One region of the Pseudomonas sp. CDFA 610 genome, then DNA from elsewhere that is predicted to be linked to it. Evidence: riboswitches for the same ligand, from Rfam matches in the RefSeq annotation. Region 1 holds a riboswitch; the other holds the start of a gene.

Region 1 (8,437 bases):
GCACCTACTGCGAGCCGAAAATGACCACCGTCGGCTCCCAGGACACCACTGGCCCGATGACCCGCGACGAGCTGAAAGACCTGGCATGCCTGGGCTTCTCGACCGATCTGGTCATGCAGTCCTTCTGCCACACCGCTGCCTATCCAAAGCCGATCGACGTCAAGACGCACCACACGCTGCCTGACTTCATCATGACCCGTGGCGGCGTTTCCCTGCGTCCAGGCGACGGCATCATCCACAGCTGGCTGAACCGCATGCTGCTGCCGGACACCGTCGGCACCGGTGGTGACTCGCACACCCGCTTCCCGATCGGCATTTCGTTCCCGGCCGGTTCCGGTCTGGTTGCGTTTGCGGCGGCCACTGGCGTCATGCCGCTGGACATGCCCGAATCGATCCTGGTTCGCTTCAAGGGCAAGCTGCAGCCTGGCATCACCCTTCGCGACCTGGTTCACGCCATTCCTTACTACGCGATCCAGGCTGGCCTGCTGACCGTAGAGAAGAAAGGCAAGAAGAACGCGTTCTCCGGCCGCATCCTGGAAATCGAAGGCCTGGACAACCTGAGCATCGAGCAGGCTTTCGAGCTGTCCGACGCTTCGGCCGAACGTTCGGCTGCCGGTTGCACCATCAAGCTGGCCAAAGAGCCGATCATCGAATACCTGAACTCCAACATCACGCTGCTGCGCTGGATGATCGAGCAGGGTTACGGTGATCCGCGCACTCTGGAGCGTCGTGCTCAGGCGATGGAAGCCTGGATTGCCAATCCAGAGCTGCTGGAAGCCGACAAGGACGCGGAGTACGCCGAAATCATCGAGATCGACCTGGCCGACGTCAAAGAGCCTGTGCTCTGCGCGCCGAACGACCCGGACGATGCCCGCCTGCTGTCTTCGGTACAAGGCGAGAAGATCGACGAAGTGTTCATCGGTTCCTGCATGACCAACATCGGCCACTTCCGCGCTGCGGGCAAGTTGCTGGATCAGGTCAAGGGCCAGTTGCCGACACGCCTGTGGCTGTCGCCTCCGACCAAGATGGACGCGCATCAGCTGACCGAAGAAGGCTACTACGGCATCTACGGCAAGGCTGGCGCACGCATGGAAATGCCGGGCTGCTCGCTGTGCATGGGTAACCAGGCACGCGTCGAGCCGAACTCGACAGTGGTATCGACGTCCACCCGTAACTTCCCGAACCGCCTGGGTGACGGCGCGAACGTTTACCTGGCCTCGGCCGAACTGGCGTCCGTCGCATCGATCCTGGGTCGCCTGCCGACCGTCGAGGAATACATGGGCTACGCCCAGCAGATCGACACGATGGCAGCGGACGTGTACCGCTACCTGAGCTTCGATCAGATCGCCGAGTTCCGTGAAGCCGCAGCGAACGCCAACATCCCGGTCGTTCAAGCGTAACAACGAAACACTGCGTTGAAAGAACCCCGCCTCGTGCGGGGTTCTTTATGCCTGGAGAACAGCGGATGTGGATGAGTCAGCTCAGGGCGGTAACACGATGAAGGCAGCGTACAGACTGTGACTTCTGCGTCAGCGCTTTCGCGAGCAAGCTCGCTCCTGCAAACAACCTGCTGTTCCCGTAAACTGCATGGTGTTGCACTACAGATAATTCCCGATCACACGTCTGACCTTCGCCAGACCATCGCGCAGCTCACCCATGCTCACCGATCCCGTTGCCAGCCGCAGGGCATGGGGCACGCTGTTGGCGATTGCAAAGGGCTCCGCAGTCGATACTGCAACCTTCTCCTTCAACAAGGCCATGGCAATCTGATCGGCACGGGCGTCCTCGGGAAGGGGCAGCCATAGAAAATACGATGAGGGATGGCTGACGAACCTGATGCCTTCAAGCATTTCGCGAGCCACTGCCTGCCTGGCCTGGGCGTCATGTCGCTTCTCGGCCTCCAGTTTCAGAACAGTGCCATCTTCAATCCACCCCGTCGCAATGGCCGTCAGCACCCCTGGCGTGTTCCAGGTCGTTGCCCGCATGACACGCTCCATGGCCGGAACCTTGTCGGCGGGCGCAGCAACAAACCCTACGCGCAACCCCGTGGCAACACTCTTGGACAGGCCTGAGACATAGATCGTCCGTTCCGGTGCGAGCATCGCCAGCGGCGCGGGGGGAGCGTCCGCCAAAAATGCGTACGCGGCGTCTTCAATGATCAGCACATCGTGTCGGCGCGCGAGCGCCACCCACTGCTCACGCCGCGCCTGGCTCATCACCCAGCCGAGTGGATTGTGCAGCGTCGGCATAGTGTAGAGCGCCTTTACGGGGCGACTGCGGCACAAGCGCTCGAACGCCTCTGGATCGGGACCCTCGCCAAGCGCGGGTACAGGCACCACTTCAAGGTACAGCGCCTGTGCCAGGACCTTGAAACCCGAATACGTGAGGGCATCGGCGGCGATTACATCCCCGGGCTTGAGCAAGGCCATCAGCGCAATGGCTAACCCTTGCTGAGCCCCATTGGTGAGCAACACCTGCTCAGGCTGAACCGTCAGCCCTCGCACTTGTAGATGACGCGCCACAGCGGCGCGCTCGTGCGGTCGCCCAGCGTGGGGTTGATAGCGCAGCAATGATTCAAGGTCGCCCGACAAGGCCAACTGCCGTAACGCCGTGCGTAACAACTCGGCCTGACCGGGCAGCGACGGGTAATTGAAATTGAGGTCGATCATGTCGACAGCCACGGTTTTCTGGTCGATCCCGAGGCCTGGCGCGAACGCCGTCTCGCGAACGAACGTGCCACGCCCGGTCTCACCACTGACCAGACCCATGGCTTCAAGCTCGGCATAGACACGCGTGGCCGTCACCAACGCCAGGCCATGATCGGCCGCCAACTGACGATGCGTAGGCAGCCGTGCGCCCGGCAACAGACGTGCCGAGCGAATGTCTGCCGCCATCTGGTCCACCACCGATTTGTAACGTGAGCGAGGCATAGCCAATGTATCCATGACGATTTTTTGATTGTATTGAGTCGCAACCCTACGATGCGCCCATCCACCCCGATTGAACAGCCTTGAGAAACCCCTCATGGAACAGACAGCGATTCCATCCCGCACGACCGCTCACACATCCCGCAGCGGATGGCTGAACGGCCTGATCGGCGTACTGATCTTCAGCGGCTCGCTGCCTGCGACACGACTGGCCGTGATGGCGTTCGATCCACTGTTCCTCACCTTCGCCCGTGCAACCATTGCTGCGACCCTGGCCATCGGCACGCTTGTGGCGCTCAGGGAAAGACGCCCGGCAAACAACCAGATTCTTTCCCTGAGTATCGTTGCACTGGGTGTGGTGCTGGGCTTTCCACTGCTGACCGCGCTGGCGCTGGAACACGTCACCTCGGCGCACTCCATCGTCTTCGTCGGCCTGCTGCCGCTGGCCACTGCCGTCTTCGCCGTGCTACGCGGCGGCGAACGGCCAAGTGGGGCTTTCTGGGCGTTCTCGCTACTGGGCAGCGCACTGGTGATGGGCTTTGCGTTGGCTCAGGGAATCAGTGCTTCAGTCATGGGAGACGCCCTGATGCTGCTGGCCATTCTCGTCTGCGGCCTGGGCTATGCAGAGGGTGCAAGGCTGTCGAGGACCCTGGGCGGCTGGCAGGTCATCTGCTGGGCTTTGGTCCTTGCCCTGCCCATCATGCTGCCACTGGCCATTGTCACCGCACCCTCCTCGCTTTCCGGGGTGTCAGTCTCGGCGTGGGCCAGCCTGTGTTACGTCTCCGTGTTCAGCATGCTGATCGGCTTCGTGTTCTGGTATCGCGGGCTGGCGCAGGGCGGCATTGCAGCGGTCGGCCAACTCCAGTTGTTACAACCCTTCTTCGGTCTGGCACTGGCGGCCACGCTGCTCGGTGAGCCTGTCAGCCTCGGGATGCTGGGTGTCACGGTTGCAGTGATCGGTTGTGTTGCAGGTGCCAGAAGGTTCTCCAGATAACGACCGCTTCTCACAAGGCGTGCCTGGGGGTGGCGATAAACTTTGAATCCGCCACGCCCGGCCGAAGGCGATCTCAACTCAACTGAAGCTGCGACAGCCACTGCTCGATGGTGTCACCGCTGCTCATTGCAGGCTGCACCAGGCCGTCGACCATAAAGGTCGGAGACACATGAATGCCGTTCTGCCGGGCGTACTTGCAGTGCCATTTGATGGTGTGCTCAAGCGCCGGTTGTGCGAAGGCTTCGGCCAGCCGAACACCGCTGTAACCTTCCAGTCGCGCGATGATGTCGTTGGGCGTCGCATCAAGGTTCGGACCGCCTGCGTGGTGCTCGAATTCGAACGCTTCACGGTGCGCCGCAACGGCTGCCATCACGGTCTTGGCGGTGTCCTTGCCACCTTCAAGGGTTGACGCCGCAAGGATGCACCGCACCACGACGCCTGAAAACATGTGCCAGGGCTGCGACTGGAGGCGAACCTTGACCGTCAGGCGGTCTTCACCGGCCTGCTCTAGAAGCGCGTCGATCTTGCCGAAGGCCTTGACGGAAAACGGGCAAGTGGGCTCAAGGAACACCTCAAGCGTACGGGGGCCATGGCCCCATGAAAGTGCGTCTGCATGCATGTGAACGTCTCTCTGCTGGTGGCTGAAGGGCTGCCGCGCCTGCGGCCTGTAGCCGGTCCGGATCACGACAGCGGATCCCTACCGCAACTGAACGTCCAGGATTCTGCCAGTTCCATGAAGCTTGCGCAGGGGCGAAAACAACTGGCGGGCGATTAATATCTTTTTCACATTCACGTGGCTATAGTGACCGCCCTTGTTGGGGAGTAGCCTGCTCCGGGCCTTTGGTCACGGAGCGTTTGCGTCAACATTCTCGGCAACATGCCGTGGCGCAAACACCTTCTGGTTGGCGAGACCAACGATGCATCCATGCCTAAGGTCGGGCGTGTGGCTGCGTCGTTGACTCATAGCCCGACTGGATGTTGACCGTGAATCCCATTTCCCTCATTTTTCTCGCCCTTGCGATGTCAACGGACGCTTTTGCGGCAGCGTTGGGCAAAGGTGCCAGTCTTGACAAACCTCGCTTTATCGAAGCCGTTCGAACAGGGCTGATCTTCGGTGTGATCGAAGCCATTACACCCGTCATTGGCTGGAGCATCGGGCAGGTTGCAACCCGCTTCGTGGAGAGCTGGGATCACTGGATCGCCTTTGTCCTGCTGCTGGTGCTGGGCCTGCACATGATTTACAACGGCCTGAAACAGGACGACGAAGAGCAGGAAAAACCCGGCCAGCATTCGTTTCTCATCCTCGCTGTCACGGCCTTTGCGACCAGCATCGATGCCCTGGCCGTGGGCGTAGGTCTGGCGTTCGTCGACGTCAATATCCTGGTCGCGGCGGCCGCGATTGGTCTGGCCACGACCGTGATGGTGACCATTGGTGTGATGCTGGGCCGTGCGCTGGGAACCGTCGTCGGCAAGCGCGCCGAAATTGTCGGTGGCGTGGTATTGATGCTGGTCGGCGCGACTATCCTCTACGAACACTTGTCTGCCGCATGACCGAATGAACCGGGCGGTAGACGGCACCCGGTTTCAAAACGTTTTTTCAGACCCCCAAAAAAAACCGCCTCATTCGAGGCGGTTTTTTGTCAGCGGCCGATCAACCCGTCACACGGTGATGGCCTGTCCGCTCATGGCCAGGTCCAGCAGCTCGCGGTTGGCGACGGCATACATGGCGTAATCGGTGCCGCTCGCGGCACGCAATTCGACCAGCATGGCGCGCCAGCGCTCGACCATGAGGGCGTGCTGTTCCAGCCACAGCGCCAGGCGCTCTTCCACGTCGGACGGACCGTCCGGCATTTGCAGAACCGATACGGTGATCGCCCGCTGCTGCCAGTCGATGTCGTCACGGAACGCTTCGCGGGCCAGAGCCTGCCAGTTGTTTTCCACCGGCAGGCTGCTGATCTGCTGCAGGTACCAGGTCACGTCCAGCGCACTGCCTACGGCGAAGTACACCTTGGCCACGTCGGCAGCATTCTGCCCGGTGACGTCGGAGGCTTCGATGATCGGCAGCAGCGTGTACAGGTGGGTGGTGCCCGCCACCATGCGCGCCAGCAATTCGGGCACACCGGCTTCGACATAAGCCTGATAACGCGCCTGCCACACTTCACGGGTCGGGCCTTCCAGCAACTCGTCGAGCTTGAGACCCAGTGCCGCGATGTGCGGACCGAAGTGCGCCACGTCACGACCCGCGTCCAGCTCGTTGCGACGGCTGCGCAGGAACCAGCGCGTGGCGCGACGGCCCAGACGCATCAGCTCATCCATCAGCGACAGCTGGATTTCTGCAGACACCTTGTAGTCCAGCGCTTCGATCTGACGGAACCAGTGCGGGAGGTGGAAGATGTCACGCACGATCACGTAGGCACCGGCCACATTGGCAGCACTCATGCCGGTCGACTCTTTGAGTCGCTGCACGAACGTGATCCCCATGTGGTTGACCAGATCGTTGGCGATCTGGGTGCTGACGATTTCACGCTTCAGACGGTGACCGCGCATGGCCACAGAGAACTTGGCGCTCAGCGAGGGCGGGAACGCGGTTTCCATGTCGCGTGCCAGGTAGTCGTCATCGGGAACACGGGATTCCAGCAACGCTTCCTTGAGGTCGATCTTGCTGTAGGAGATCAGCACAGACAGTTCGGCACGGCTCAGGCCATGACCGGCCGATACACGCTCAACGATCTGGTCTTCGGCCGGCAGGAACTCGATGGCACGGTCCAGCTTGCCACGGGCCTCCAGGTCGTTCATCAGACGCTTGTATTCAGCGATACGGTCGTAGGCGCGACGAGCGGCCAGTGACAGTGCCTGCGTCTGCTTGTAGTTGTTGCCCAGCACCAGATGGCCGACTTCGTCGGTCATGCTTTCGAGCAACTGGTTGCGCTGCTTCTCGGTCATGTCGCCAGCCTGCACCACTTCATTGAGCAGGATTTTGATGTTCACTTCGTGGTCGGAGCAGTCCACACCACCGGCGTTGTCGATGAAGTCGGTGTTGGTCGCGCCGCCATTGAGGCCGAACTCGACACGGCCCAGTTGGGTCATGCCCAGGTTGCCGCCCTCGCCCACCACCTTGCAGCGCAGCTCGCTGCCGTCGACACGCAGCGCGTCGTTGGCCTTGTCGCCGACATCCGCATGGGACTCTTCGCTGGACTTCACGTAGGTGCCGATGCCGCCATTCCACAACAGGTCAACTGGCGCCTTGAGCAACGCGTGCAGCAGCTCGGTCGGGGTCAGTTTGTCGGCCTTGATGTCAAAGCGCGCCTTCATCTGTTCGGTGATGGCGATGCTCTTGGCGCTACGCGGGAAGATTCCGCCGCCAGCGGACATGATGCTGGTGTCGTAGTCGGTCCAGGACGAGCGCGGCAGGTCGAACAGGCGCTTACGCTCGACGAAGCTGGTGGCCGGGTCCGGGTTCGGGTCGATGAAGATGTGCAGGTGGTTGAAGGCTGCGACCAGCTGCAGCTTGTCGGACATCAACAGGCCGTTACCGAACACATCACCGGCCATGTCGCCAATGCCGATCACGCTGATGCTGTCCTGCTGAACGTTGATGTCGCGTTCACGGAAGTGACGCTGCACGCCAACCCATGCGCCCTTGGCAGTGATGCCCATCTTCTTGTGGTCGTAGCCGGCCGAACCGCCGGACGCAAAGGCGTCGCCCAGCCAGAAGCCGTAATCGATGGCGATGCCGTTGGCAATGTCGGAGAAGGTCGCGGTGCCTTTGTCGGCAGCAACGACCAGGTACGGATCGTCGTCATCGTGGCGAACCACGTTGACCGGCGGCACCAGCACGCCTTCCTTGAGGTTGTCGGTGATGTCCAGCAGACCCGAGATAAAGATGCGGTAGCAGGCGATTGCCTCTGCCTGCACTTCGTCGCGATTGCCGGTGGTCGGCAGACGGCGCGGCACGAAACCGCCCTTTGCGCCGACCGGCACGATGACCGAGTTTTTCACCTGCTGGGCTTTGACCAGGCCCAGCACTTCGGTGCGGAAGTCTTCTTCACGATCCGACCAGCGCAGGCCGCCGCGAGCCACGTTGCCGAAACGCAGATGTACGCCCTCGACGCGCGGCGAGTAGACGAAAATCTCGAACTTGGGCACCGGCTTCGGCAGTTCGGGGATCAGACGCGGGTTGAACTTGAAGCTGAAGTAGCTCTTGTTCTGGCCGTTGGCATCGGTCTGGTAGAAGTTGGTCCGCAGGGTCGCCTTGATCAGGTCAAGGTAACGACGCAGGATGCGGTCTTCATTGAGCACCTGAACGTTGTCCAGCGCGGTCAGGATGGCCTGTTCCAGACGCAGTTGCTTGTCGTCCAGATCGTCCGAACCCAGTTTGCGCGCCAGGTAGAAACGGGTCTTGAACAGACGCGTCAGCTCACGGGCAATGTCGGTGTGATTGTTCAGCGTGCTGGCGATATAGCCCAAGTCGAAGCCCAGACGAATCTGCTTCAGATAACGGGCATAGGCACGCAGC
Region 2 (8,437 bases), on a different contig from region 1:
CCGGTGTCGCCGTACTTCAGTTCCAGGTCATGGATACCCTTGAAGATCTTCGAGAACGTCTCCCCACGCTTGAAGTTCAAATGGCCATCGTCTGACGTCTGCGACAGCCCGCGCCCGCCATTGTTGGCGCCGATCAGGTTCTTGTTGGCCTTTTCGGTCGACCAGCTGGCACCCACAGAGAGCGAGGAGTCGAAACTGCCTTCAATCTCGCCGATGTTGAAGGAAACGCCGAAAGCAGGACCGGCGAGCGAAGAGGCAAGACTGACGGCCAGGGGCAGTTTTGCCCGGCGCCAGAAGGGGTTGGTTGTTGTCATCGACGCTACTCCATGTGCTTTTATTGTTATGGCAGTGGGAAATTCCAAAAACGACTCGGCAGTCGAATCAAAACTGACTGGCAACACTCATCAGGCAGCCTGGATGGCGCCAACACAAAATGTACTTCCGCTCTTGCGCATTCCCTATGCCGACTATATCCAGCAGGCGCTGATGCCAGATCCCTCTAAAGTGTGATTTGCAGCATCAACGCCTCTGGCCCGCCTGTTCCGGAGGAACTGTGCGACAGGCCTGGAGGGGAGAATGGCTTATATTGGCGATTTGGCAAGGTGCAGAGCGGTGTCCTCGACGTAAGTGCCTGCCGCACTGACTTGCGCGGCAGGTGCGCAGCGTGAAAATCAGTCAGAGCGTGGAAAGAAACGCACTGTTGCTGTTCTGCCACTGGACGATGTCCAGGCGCATTTTCTTCTTGTCGAGCTTGCCGACACTGGTTTTGGGAATTTCAGTAACAAGCGCGATCTGGCTGGGAATGGCCCACTTGTTGATGTGTCCCTGCTCGACGAAAGGCTTGAGATGCTCCTTCAGAATCCGGGCGTCCAGCTCATGCCCTTCGCGCACCACCAGCAACGCAAAAGGCCGCTCGCCCCACTGTGGATCAGGAATACCGACCACGGCCACTTCGCGCACGGCGGGGTGGCGACTGCACAGGTCTTCGAGCGCGAGGGAGGAAATCCATTCGCCGCCGGTCTTGATCACGTCCTTGATGCGGTCGCGGATGTCGATGAAGCCCATGCCGTCCAGCGTCGCAACGTCTCCTGTGTGCATCCAGCCGCCCGCCCACATCTCGGCACCCTTTTCAGGCTCCCGGTAGTAGCTCTCGCTCAGCCAGGGTGCACGCAACACCAATTCGCCCTGGGTTTCGCCATCGGCGGGCAGAAAGTTGCCGTTTTCATCGACGATCGCCGCGTCCACCAGCATTCCCGGCACACCCGCCTTGATCCGGTAGGTGATGCGCTCGTCTTCACTGCCCGCTTTCAGCTCTTCGTTGATGTGCGCCACGGAAATCAGCGGCCCGGTTTCGGACATGCCGTAAGCCGCCGTGAGCTGAATCCCTTTCGCCTTGGCCGCCTTGTACAGCGTGCGCGTAAGCGAGCTGCCGCCGATGATGATCTTCCAGCCGCCGAAATCAATGTCAGCAGCAGACTTGGCGTTGAGCAGCATCTGCATGATGGTCGGCACACAATGGGAGAACGTCACCTTCTCCTTGCGCCACAGCTCGACCAGCAACTCAGGATCGTAACGACCGGGATAGACCTGTTTGAGCCCGAGCATGGTCGCGGCGTAGGGAATCCCCCACGCATGCACATGGAACATCGGGGTGATCGGCATGTAGACATCATCGGTGCCCAGCAGCCGCACACTGTCGATGCACCCCATGATGGTCGCAACTCCCATGGTGTGCAGGACCAGTTGCCGGTGGGTGAAGTACACACCTTTGGGGTTACCTGTCGTGCCCGTGGTGTAGAACATGGTGGCGACCGAGTTTTCGTCGAAATCCTCGAATTCATACTCGGGGCTCGCCGCCGCCAGCAGTTCCTCGTATTCGCCAACCAGATTCGGCAAATCCGCAGTCTTTTCCGGCAGATCGGTCAACAGCAGGGTCTTCTCGACGGTGGTCAGGTGCCCCGCGATAGCGTTGTAAAGGCCTGTAAATTCGCTATTGACCAGCACAACCCGATCGTCGGCATGGTTGATGGTGTAGGCAATCTGCTCCGGCGAGAGTCGCACGTTGACGGTGTGTATCACCGCACCAATCATCGGAATCGCGAACATGCACTCCAGATACCGGTGGCTGTCCCAATCCATGACTGCCACTGTATCGCCAGCCTTTACCCCGGCCGCTGTCAGCACATTGGCAAGGCGACAGATACGTTCATTGAGTTCGACATAGGTATAGCGGAGTGAGTCCCGGTATACGATTTCACGCGTTTTTTCATAGCGACTGCCGGACATCAGAAGCCGTTTGAGCAACAGAGGGTACTGATAAGCGCCATCGGCTGGCGGAAGAACGCGAGTCTGTAACATATGAGTCCCTTTCCAAAGTTCACAGGCCAAGCCTGAAATATGGACTCTAGAACATCGCCTCGCCAGCCAAATCAGCCAAAATGATGATTTGTTCATCCAAGCCATGCAGGCGTCTGGCCAGCCATTCTCCGCTGCAACCACCGCACTCTGCCACACGAACCTGCACGTTCATTTACCCGAAACTCAGCGCACCTCGGTCAGCGCAAGCTTGATGCCCAGCGCGATCAGCACTCCGCCCATCGCGCGGTCGAACCAGTGACCCATTCGCGCGAAACCGGCGCGCACCCGTGCCTGACTGAACAGACGGGCGACCAGACAGAACCATAAGGCAGTCGCCGCCGCGAGGTAAACGCCGTATCCGCCCTGTACCCACAAAGGCGTGTGCGGGTTGATGACGACGGTGAACAGCGACAGGAAGAACAGCGTGGCCTTGGGGTTGAGGCCATTGGTGACGAAACCGCTGACGTAAGCGCCTTTTGCTGTGCGTTCGCCCACAGGGGCCTTGATGACGTCATCCGACGCGCTGGCAGGTTTGGCGCGCAGGGCCTTGAAGCCGATGTACAGCAGGTACGCCGCTGCCGCCCATTTCAAGGCGTTGAACAGCACAATGGATTGCGAAACGATGATGCCGATGCCCAGAAGCGAATAGCCCACATGCACAAAAATCGCCGAGCCGACACCCAGCGCCGCCCAGGTGCCCGCCTTGCGACCGTGGGTAATGCTCTCGCGTACCACCACCGCAAAATCGGGACCGGGGCTGGCCACGGCCAGCAGATGGATCAGTGCAACGGTGAGAAATTCCGGCCAATACATGAAGCCTCCCAGGGAAGAGTGATGAGCGTTGGCTCTGATAGGCTGATCACACTACGCTTTTCAACTTCCCGGCAAAAGGTACAGCTATGAGCAATCCCGGCAGAGCAGTTTTCCTCGACCACACGTCGCTGGATCTGGGCGATCTGGATCTGGCAACGTTGCGTGAAAGTGTTGGCGAACTGGTGCTGCACGCCAGCACGGGACCTGAGCAGGTGGCGGAGCGCCTGAAAGGTGCTCAGGTCGCAATCAGCAACAAGGTCGTGATCGATGCCAGTACGTTCGCGGCGTGTCCGGACCTCAAACTGGTTCTGGTCACCGCGACGGGCACCAACAATATCGATCTGGTTTCCGCCCGCGAACATGGGGTGACGGTGTGCAACTGTCAGGGCTACGGCACGCCGTCGGTGGCCCAGCACACGCTGCTTCTGCTACTGGCACTCGCGACTCGCCTGCCGGATTACCAGCAGGCTGTGCATCAGGGCCTGTGGCAAAAGTCGAAACAATTCTGCCTGCTGGATTTTCCGATCGTTGAGCTGGAAGGCAAGACGCTGGGCCTGCTGGGCCATGGCGAACTGGGCGGTGCGGTGGCAAGACTGGCCGAGGCATTCGGCATGCGCGTGCTGCTGGGTCAGGTTCCGGGGCGGCCAGCGCGGGCGGATCGTCTGCCACTGGCAGAACTGCTGCCTCAGGTCGATGCCCTCACCCTTCACTGCCCGCTCAACGACAACACCCGCAACATGATCGGCGCACACGAACTGAGCCTGATGAAACCTCATGCCTTCATCGTCAACACCGCGCGCGGCGGACTGATCAATGAACAGGCCCTGGCTGACGCACTGCGCAACGGCCATCTGGGCGGCGCAGCGTCGGACGTGCTGAGCGTCGAGCCTCCAGTGGCAGGCAATCCGCTGCTCGCAGGCGACATTCCGCGCCTGATCATAACCCCGCACAGTGCCTGGGGCGCGAAGGAAGCCCGCCAGCGTATCGTCAGCCAGGTCACCGAAAACGCTCGGGCATTCTTCGCGGGTGCGCCGGTCAGGGTTGTGAGTGGGTGATGCTGCACGGCGGCGCACCGTGCAGGGACGCGAAGCATCCTGAGCGGCATGGGCATACGGCCCGTGACGCTCTGCGTTACATGCACAAAAGGGTCGGAGGCTGCCGGTCCTGCGCCTTTCTCCGGGATGCCCGCTCACCAATCCTGTTAAACTGCGCGCTTTTTCAGGAGCCATTCCATGGACCCGCGCAGTGAAGTATTACTCCGTCAGGCCGAGCTGTTTCAGGGCTCGCTGTTGTTGGCCGGATTGCCTGCCGATGACCTGCTCGGGAAGCTGCCGCAGGCCCGTGGCTGGTGCTGGCACGCCGGAGATCAGTCGGCATTGGATGCACGCTTCGACGGACGCACGCACTTCGGTGTCGAGGCGCCGGAAGAGCCGTTCGACGCCGCCGTGCTGTTTCTGCCCAAGGCCCGCGACCTGACCGACTACCTGCTCAACGCGCTGGCTTCACGGCTTCAGGGTCGCGAGCTGTTTCTGGTCGGCGAGAAACGCGGCGGTATCGAAGCCGCCGCCCGGCAACTGAGCCCGTTCGGTCGGGCCCGCAAACTGGACAGCGCGCGTCACTGTCAGCTCTGGCAGGTCACCGTTGAAACTGCCCCGCAGGCAGTCAGCCTGGAAAGCCTCGCCAAGCCTTATCAGATTGATCTGCAGGATGGCCCGCTCGCCGTCATCAGTCTCCCTGGCGTATTCAGCCACGGTCGTCTGGATAGGGGCTCGGCTTTGCTTCTGGAAAACATCGACAAACTCCCGAGCGGCAATCTGCTCGATTTCGGCTGTGGCGCGGGCGTTCTCGGTGCGGCGGTAAAGCGTCGCTATCCGCACAACGATGTGGTGATGCTGGATGTGGACGCCTTCGCTGCGGCCAGTTCGCGTCTGACGCTGGCAGCCAATGGTCTTGAAGCACAGGTGTTGACCGGTGACGGAATCGACGCTGCACCTATGGGATTGAACACGATTCTGAGCAATCCGCCATTTCATGTCGGTGTTCATACCGACTACATGGCGACCGAAAACCTGCTGAGAAAAGCACGCCAACATCTGAAATCCGGTGGCGAACTGCGTCTGGTCGCGAACAATTTCCTGCGCTATCAGCCGCTGATCGAAGAGCATGTCGGCACCTGTGAAGTCCGTGCCCAAGGCAACGGTTTCAAGATCTACAGCGCTAAACGTTCCTGAAATAAGAGCTTGCCGAAAGGATTCTGCAAGGGCAGAATCCGCTCCGTCCTAGGGGAGTAGTCTCCCACGAGCCTCACGCTCGTCCGGCACGTATCAACATACTTGGTCCTCAGACCATGGTGCGTGCGACCCAGAATCCGCTCAGACGGATCGGTGGTTTGACAAGACCTATGACACGAACACCTTACCCGGGGCGGGAAGGCTGTACGTGTCATAGCCGTGTCGACCCGCCCCTTAGGAAACCTGATGCTGGAATCACTCTTAATCCCTACCGCCGTTGTTGCGCTCGCCGAGATTGGTGACAAGACGCAATTGCTCGCGCTCATCCTCGCCGCACGCTTTCGCAAACCCTGGCCCATCATCGCCGGCATCGTCGCCGCGACCCTGGCCAACCATGCGGCCGCCGGCGCAGTAGGGGCATGGTTCAGCAGTTTCCTTTCTGACGCAGTCCTGCACTGGATTCTGGCAGCAAGCTTCACCGCCACCGCGCTCTGGACACTGGTTCCGGACAAGATGGACGATGACGAAGCCAGCACGGCACGTAAATTCGGCCCGTTCATGACCACCCTCATCACCTTCTTCATCGCTGAAATCGGCGACAAGACACAGATCGCCACCGTCATGCTGGCGGCGCAGTATTCGCATCTCTGGCTGGTGATTATCGGTACCACGGTCGGCATGCTGATCGCCAACGTACCGGTGGTGCTGGCGGGTAATTTTGCAGCAGACAAACTTCCGCTCACGATGATTCGCCGACTGGCCGCCTGTGCCTTCTTCGTGCTGGCGCTGGTCGCGGTTTACAAAGCTATGCAGGTCAGTGGCTGGATTTGACGTTTGACTGGATCAGACGCGTTGCAAGTCTCAGGCAACGCGCCGTCCATGGAGATCGATCAGGATTTGGGAGCGCTCTGATACAGAGGCATCACTTTGGGAATCGCAGCCTGCAGAGAGGCAATGCGGTTCTCGGAAGCAGGGTGAGTACTCATGAACTCGGGCTGCGAACCGCCCGCATTCTGGGTCATTTTCTGCCAGAGGGTGATGGCCGCGTTGGGGTTGTAACCGGCGCGCGCCGCCAACTCCAGGCCCAGCAGATCCGCTTCGTTTTCGTTGCTGCGGCTGTTGGGCAGGGTCATGCTGTAATTAACCGCTGTGTCGGCGAGCGCCATGGTGTCCTGACCCAGACCGAGCAAAGCGCCAGCGCCCTGTTTGGCCATTGCCACACCATAAGCCTTGGACATCGCTTCACGCCCATGCTCGCGCAAGGCATGGGCGATTTCATGCCCCATGACCGCAGCAATTTCGTCGTCGGTCAATTTCAGGGTATCGATCAGGCCCGTGAAGAAAATGATCTTGCCGCCAGGACCGCAGTTGGCGTTCAGGTCATCGCTCTTGATCAGGTTCACTTCCCACTGCCACTGGGCAGAGTCGGGACGCAGCTTCGGCGCCTGGGCAATCAGTCGCTTGGCAATCGCATTGACGCGCTTTGCGTCTGAGCTGGTGGTGTCCAGCACGCCCTTGCTGCTCGCCTCGCCTACCGTCTGCTGGTAGGACTGGGCGTACATTTTGTTCACTTCATCCGTGGACAGCATGCTGAACATGTACTGCTTGCGCTCGACACCTACCGAATCACCGGTCGTGGTATTGACGGCCTGACACCCGCCGAGCAGTAACGCAGCGCTCAAGGCACAGAGGGCAAATGACTGACGCATGGTGAATCTCCTTGTTCGTGAGGCGGTCATCCTAGGACGTGAATACGTCCAGCGCCAGATACCAGCCAATTGCCATGTTGGTACATGGCAGGGGTAAATGGTTCCTTGGGTATATCAGGTGTGTATCAGGCGCGTGTCAGCTTATACACATTTATCAACTCAGCGGCGTCAGACACTCAGGCGCATTGAGTTTCGGATCGTTAACCAGATTGGCCAGTGGCCGTTCACGCAGCGGGACCTGCGGCGCGGCCAGCAAGGCTTGCAGTTCAGGAAGCGGCGTATCGGACGCCAGCCAGGCTTTCTGTCCTTCGGCATCCAGAATCAAGGGACGGCGCTGAGTGGCGGCGGCCTGGGTCACCACTGCGACACTCAGGTAGGTATGGCCCTGCACCGGGTACGCTTCCCAGATCGCTGCAAAAAACAATGCCGAGCCCTCGCCCGGCGTGAGCCAGAACGGGCGCTTGCGTGAGGTGCCGCGCCATTCATAGAAACCATTGGCGGGAAGCAGACAACGCCGCTGTTTGAAGGCTTCGCGGAACATGGGCTGTTCGGCAACGGTTTCGGCTCGCGCATGAGCAGGGGTTTTCGACAGATCGGTCAGCCAGGCTGGTGTCAGGCCCCAGCGGGCACGCACCAGTTCCACATCACGACCGCCCTCGGCAGCACGCATGATCAATACCCAGTCGGCCGGAGAAATATTCCACTGCGCCTGCTGGTCAGCCGGAAAACCGGGCAAGGCCGCAAAAGCGGGTGTCCAGCGAAACAGGGCATAACGTCCACACATGAGGGGTAATCGGACTCTTTAAAGGAAGGCGCTCAGCACACCAGTACATCGGGAAAACTGTCCGGCTCGTCGCCACCGGACAAAGGCGAGGCTGCATTGTACGCAGTGATCAGTTCCCGTGCGCGCTCGACCTTGTCGTCATCGACGGTGATCCACAGCAGGCCGAACACGGGCAGCTCGCCCATCCCGCCCAGAAGATCGCGGCCCGTGAGGCCCGCTTCGATCCCTTCGCTGGCCAGCATGCCCTGCAGCAACTCACCTTCCATGAGGTTTTCCGGCTCGTAGATTCTCTGCATCACTCGTTCTCGGTGCGTACATCCAGCGTCCATTGCTCGCCGTCGGTCTGGAGGTCGAATACGATCGGGCGGCAGCAGACCTGACAGTCTTCAATATACTGTTGATCACCACCGGACAGATCCAGTAGCGCCTCGACGGGCTCGCCGCAGTAAGGGCAGTCGTAACTCTGTAATTCCTGCATCGCGGTCTCCGGGATCAGTTGTGCGTATAATTGCGCCATTCTTTGAAGGTTGTCGTGAAAAACC

Evidence for each region. Region 1 has a riboswitch for manganese ahead of mntP (manganese efflux pump MntP). Riboswitches for the same ligand answer to the same signal wherever they lie in the genome.
Region 2: another riboswitch for manganese. It lies ahead of KDX39_RS07430 (TMEM165/GDT1 family protein); the one in region 1 lies ahead of mntP (manganese efflux pump MntP).

The regions. Positions count from the first base shown of each region.
Region 1 covers NZ_JAGTPM010000002.1:271,046-279,482, forward strand. Annotated here, with positions in the region: gene acnB (bifunctional aconitate hydratase 2/2-methylisocitrate dehydratase) at 1-1,400, shown strand, start outside; gene KDX39_RS04235 (aminotransferase-like domain-containing protein) at 1,599-2,930, opposite strand; gene KDX39_RS04240 (DMT family transporter) at 3,025-3,921, shown strand; gene KDX39_RS04245 (DsbA family protein) at 3,995-4,540, opposite strand; gene KDX39_RS04250 (hypothetical protein) at 4,535-4,696, shown strand; yybP-ykoY riboswitch at 4,727-4,901, shown strand; gene mntP (manganese efflux pump MntP) at 4,906-5,472, shown strand; gene KDX39_RS04260 (NAD-glutamate dehydrogenase) at 5,581-8,437, opposite strand, start outside.
Region 2 covers NZ_JAGTPM010000003.1:422,451-430,887, forward strand. Annotated here, with positions in the region: gene KDX39_RS07405 (DUF1302 domain-containing protein) at 1-314, opposite strand, end outside; gene KDX39_RS07410 (fatty acid--CoA ligase) at 676-2,358, opposite strand; gene KDX39_RS07415 (LysE family translocator) at 2,542-3,171, opposite strand; gene KDX39_RS07420 (2-hydroxyacid dehydrogenase) at 3,258-4,226, shown strand; gene KDX39_RS07425 (class I SAM-dependent methyltransferase) at 4,404-5,402, shown strand; yybP-ykoY riboswitch at 5,441-5,579, shown strand; gene KDX39_RS07430 (TMEM165/GDT1 family protein) at 5,649-6,233, shown strand; gene KDX39_RS07435 (M48 family metallopeptidase) at 6,293-7,111, opposite strand; gene KDX39_RS07440 (SOS response-associated peptidase) at 7,266-7,895, opposite strand; gene KDX39_RS07445 (putative signal transducing protein) at 7,928-8,191, opposite strand; gene KDX39_RS07450 (CPXCG motif-containing cysteine-rich protein) at 8,191-8,373, opposite strand.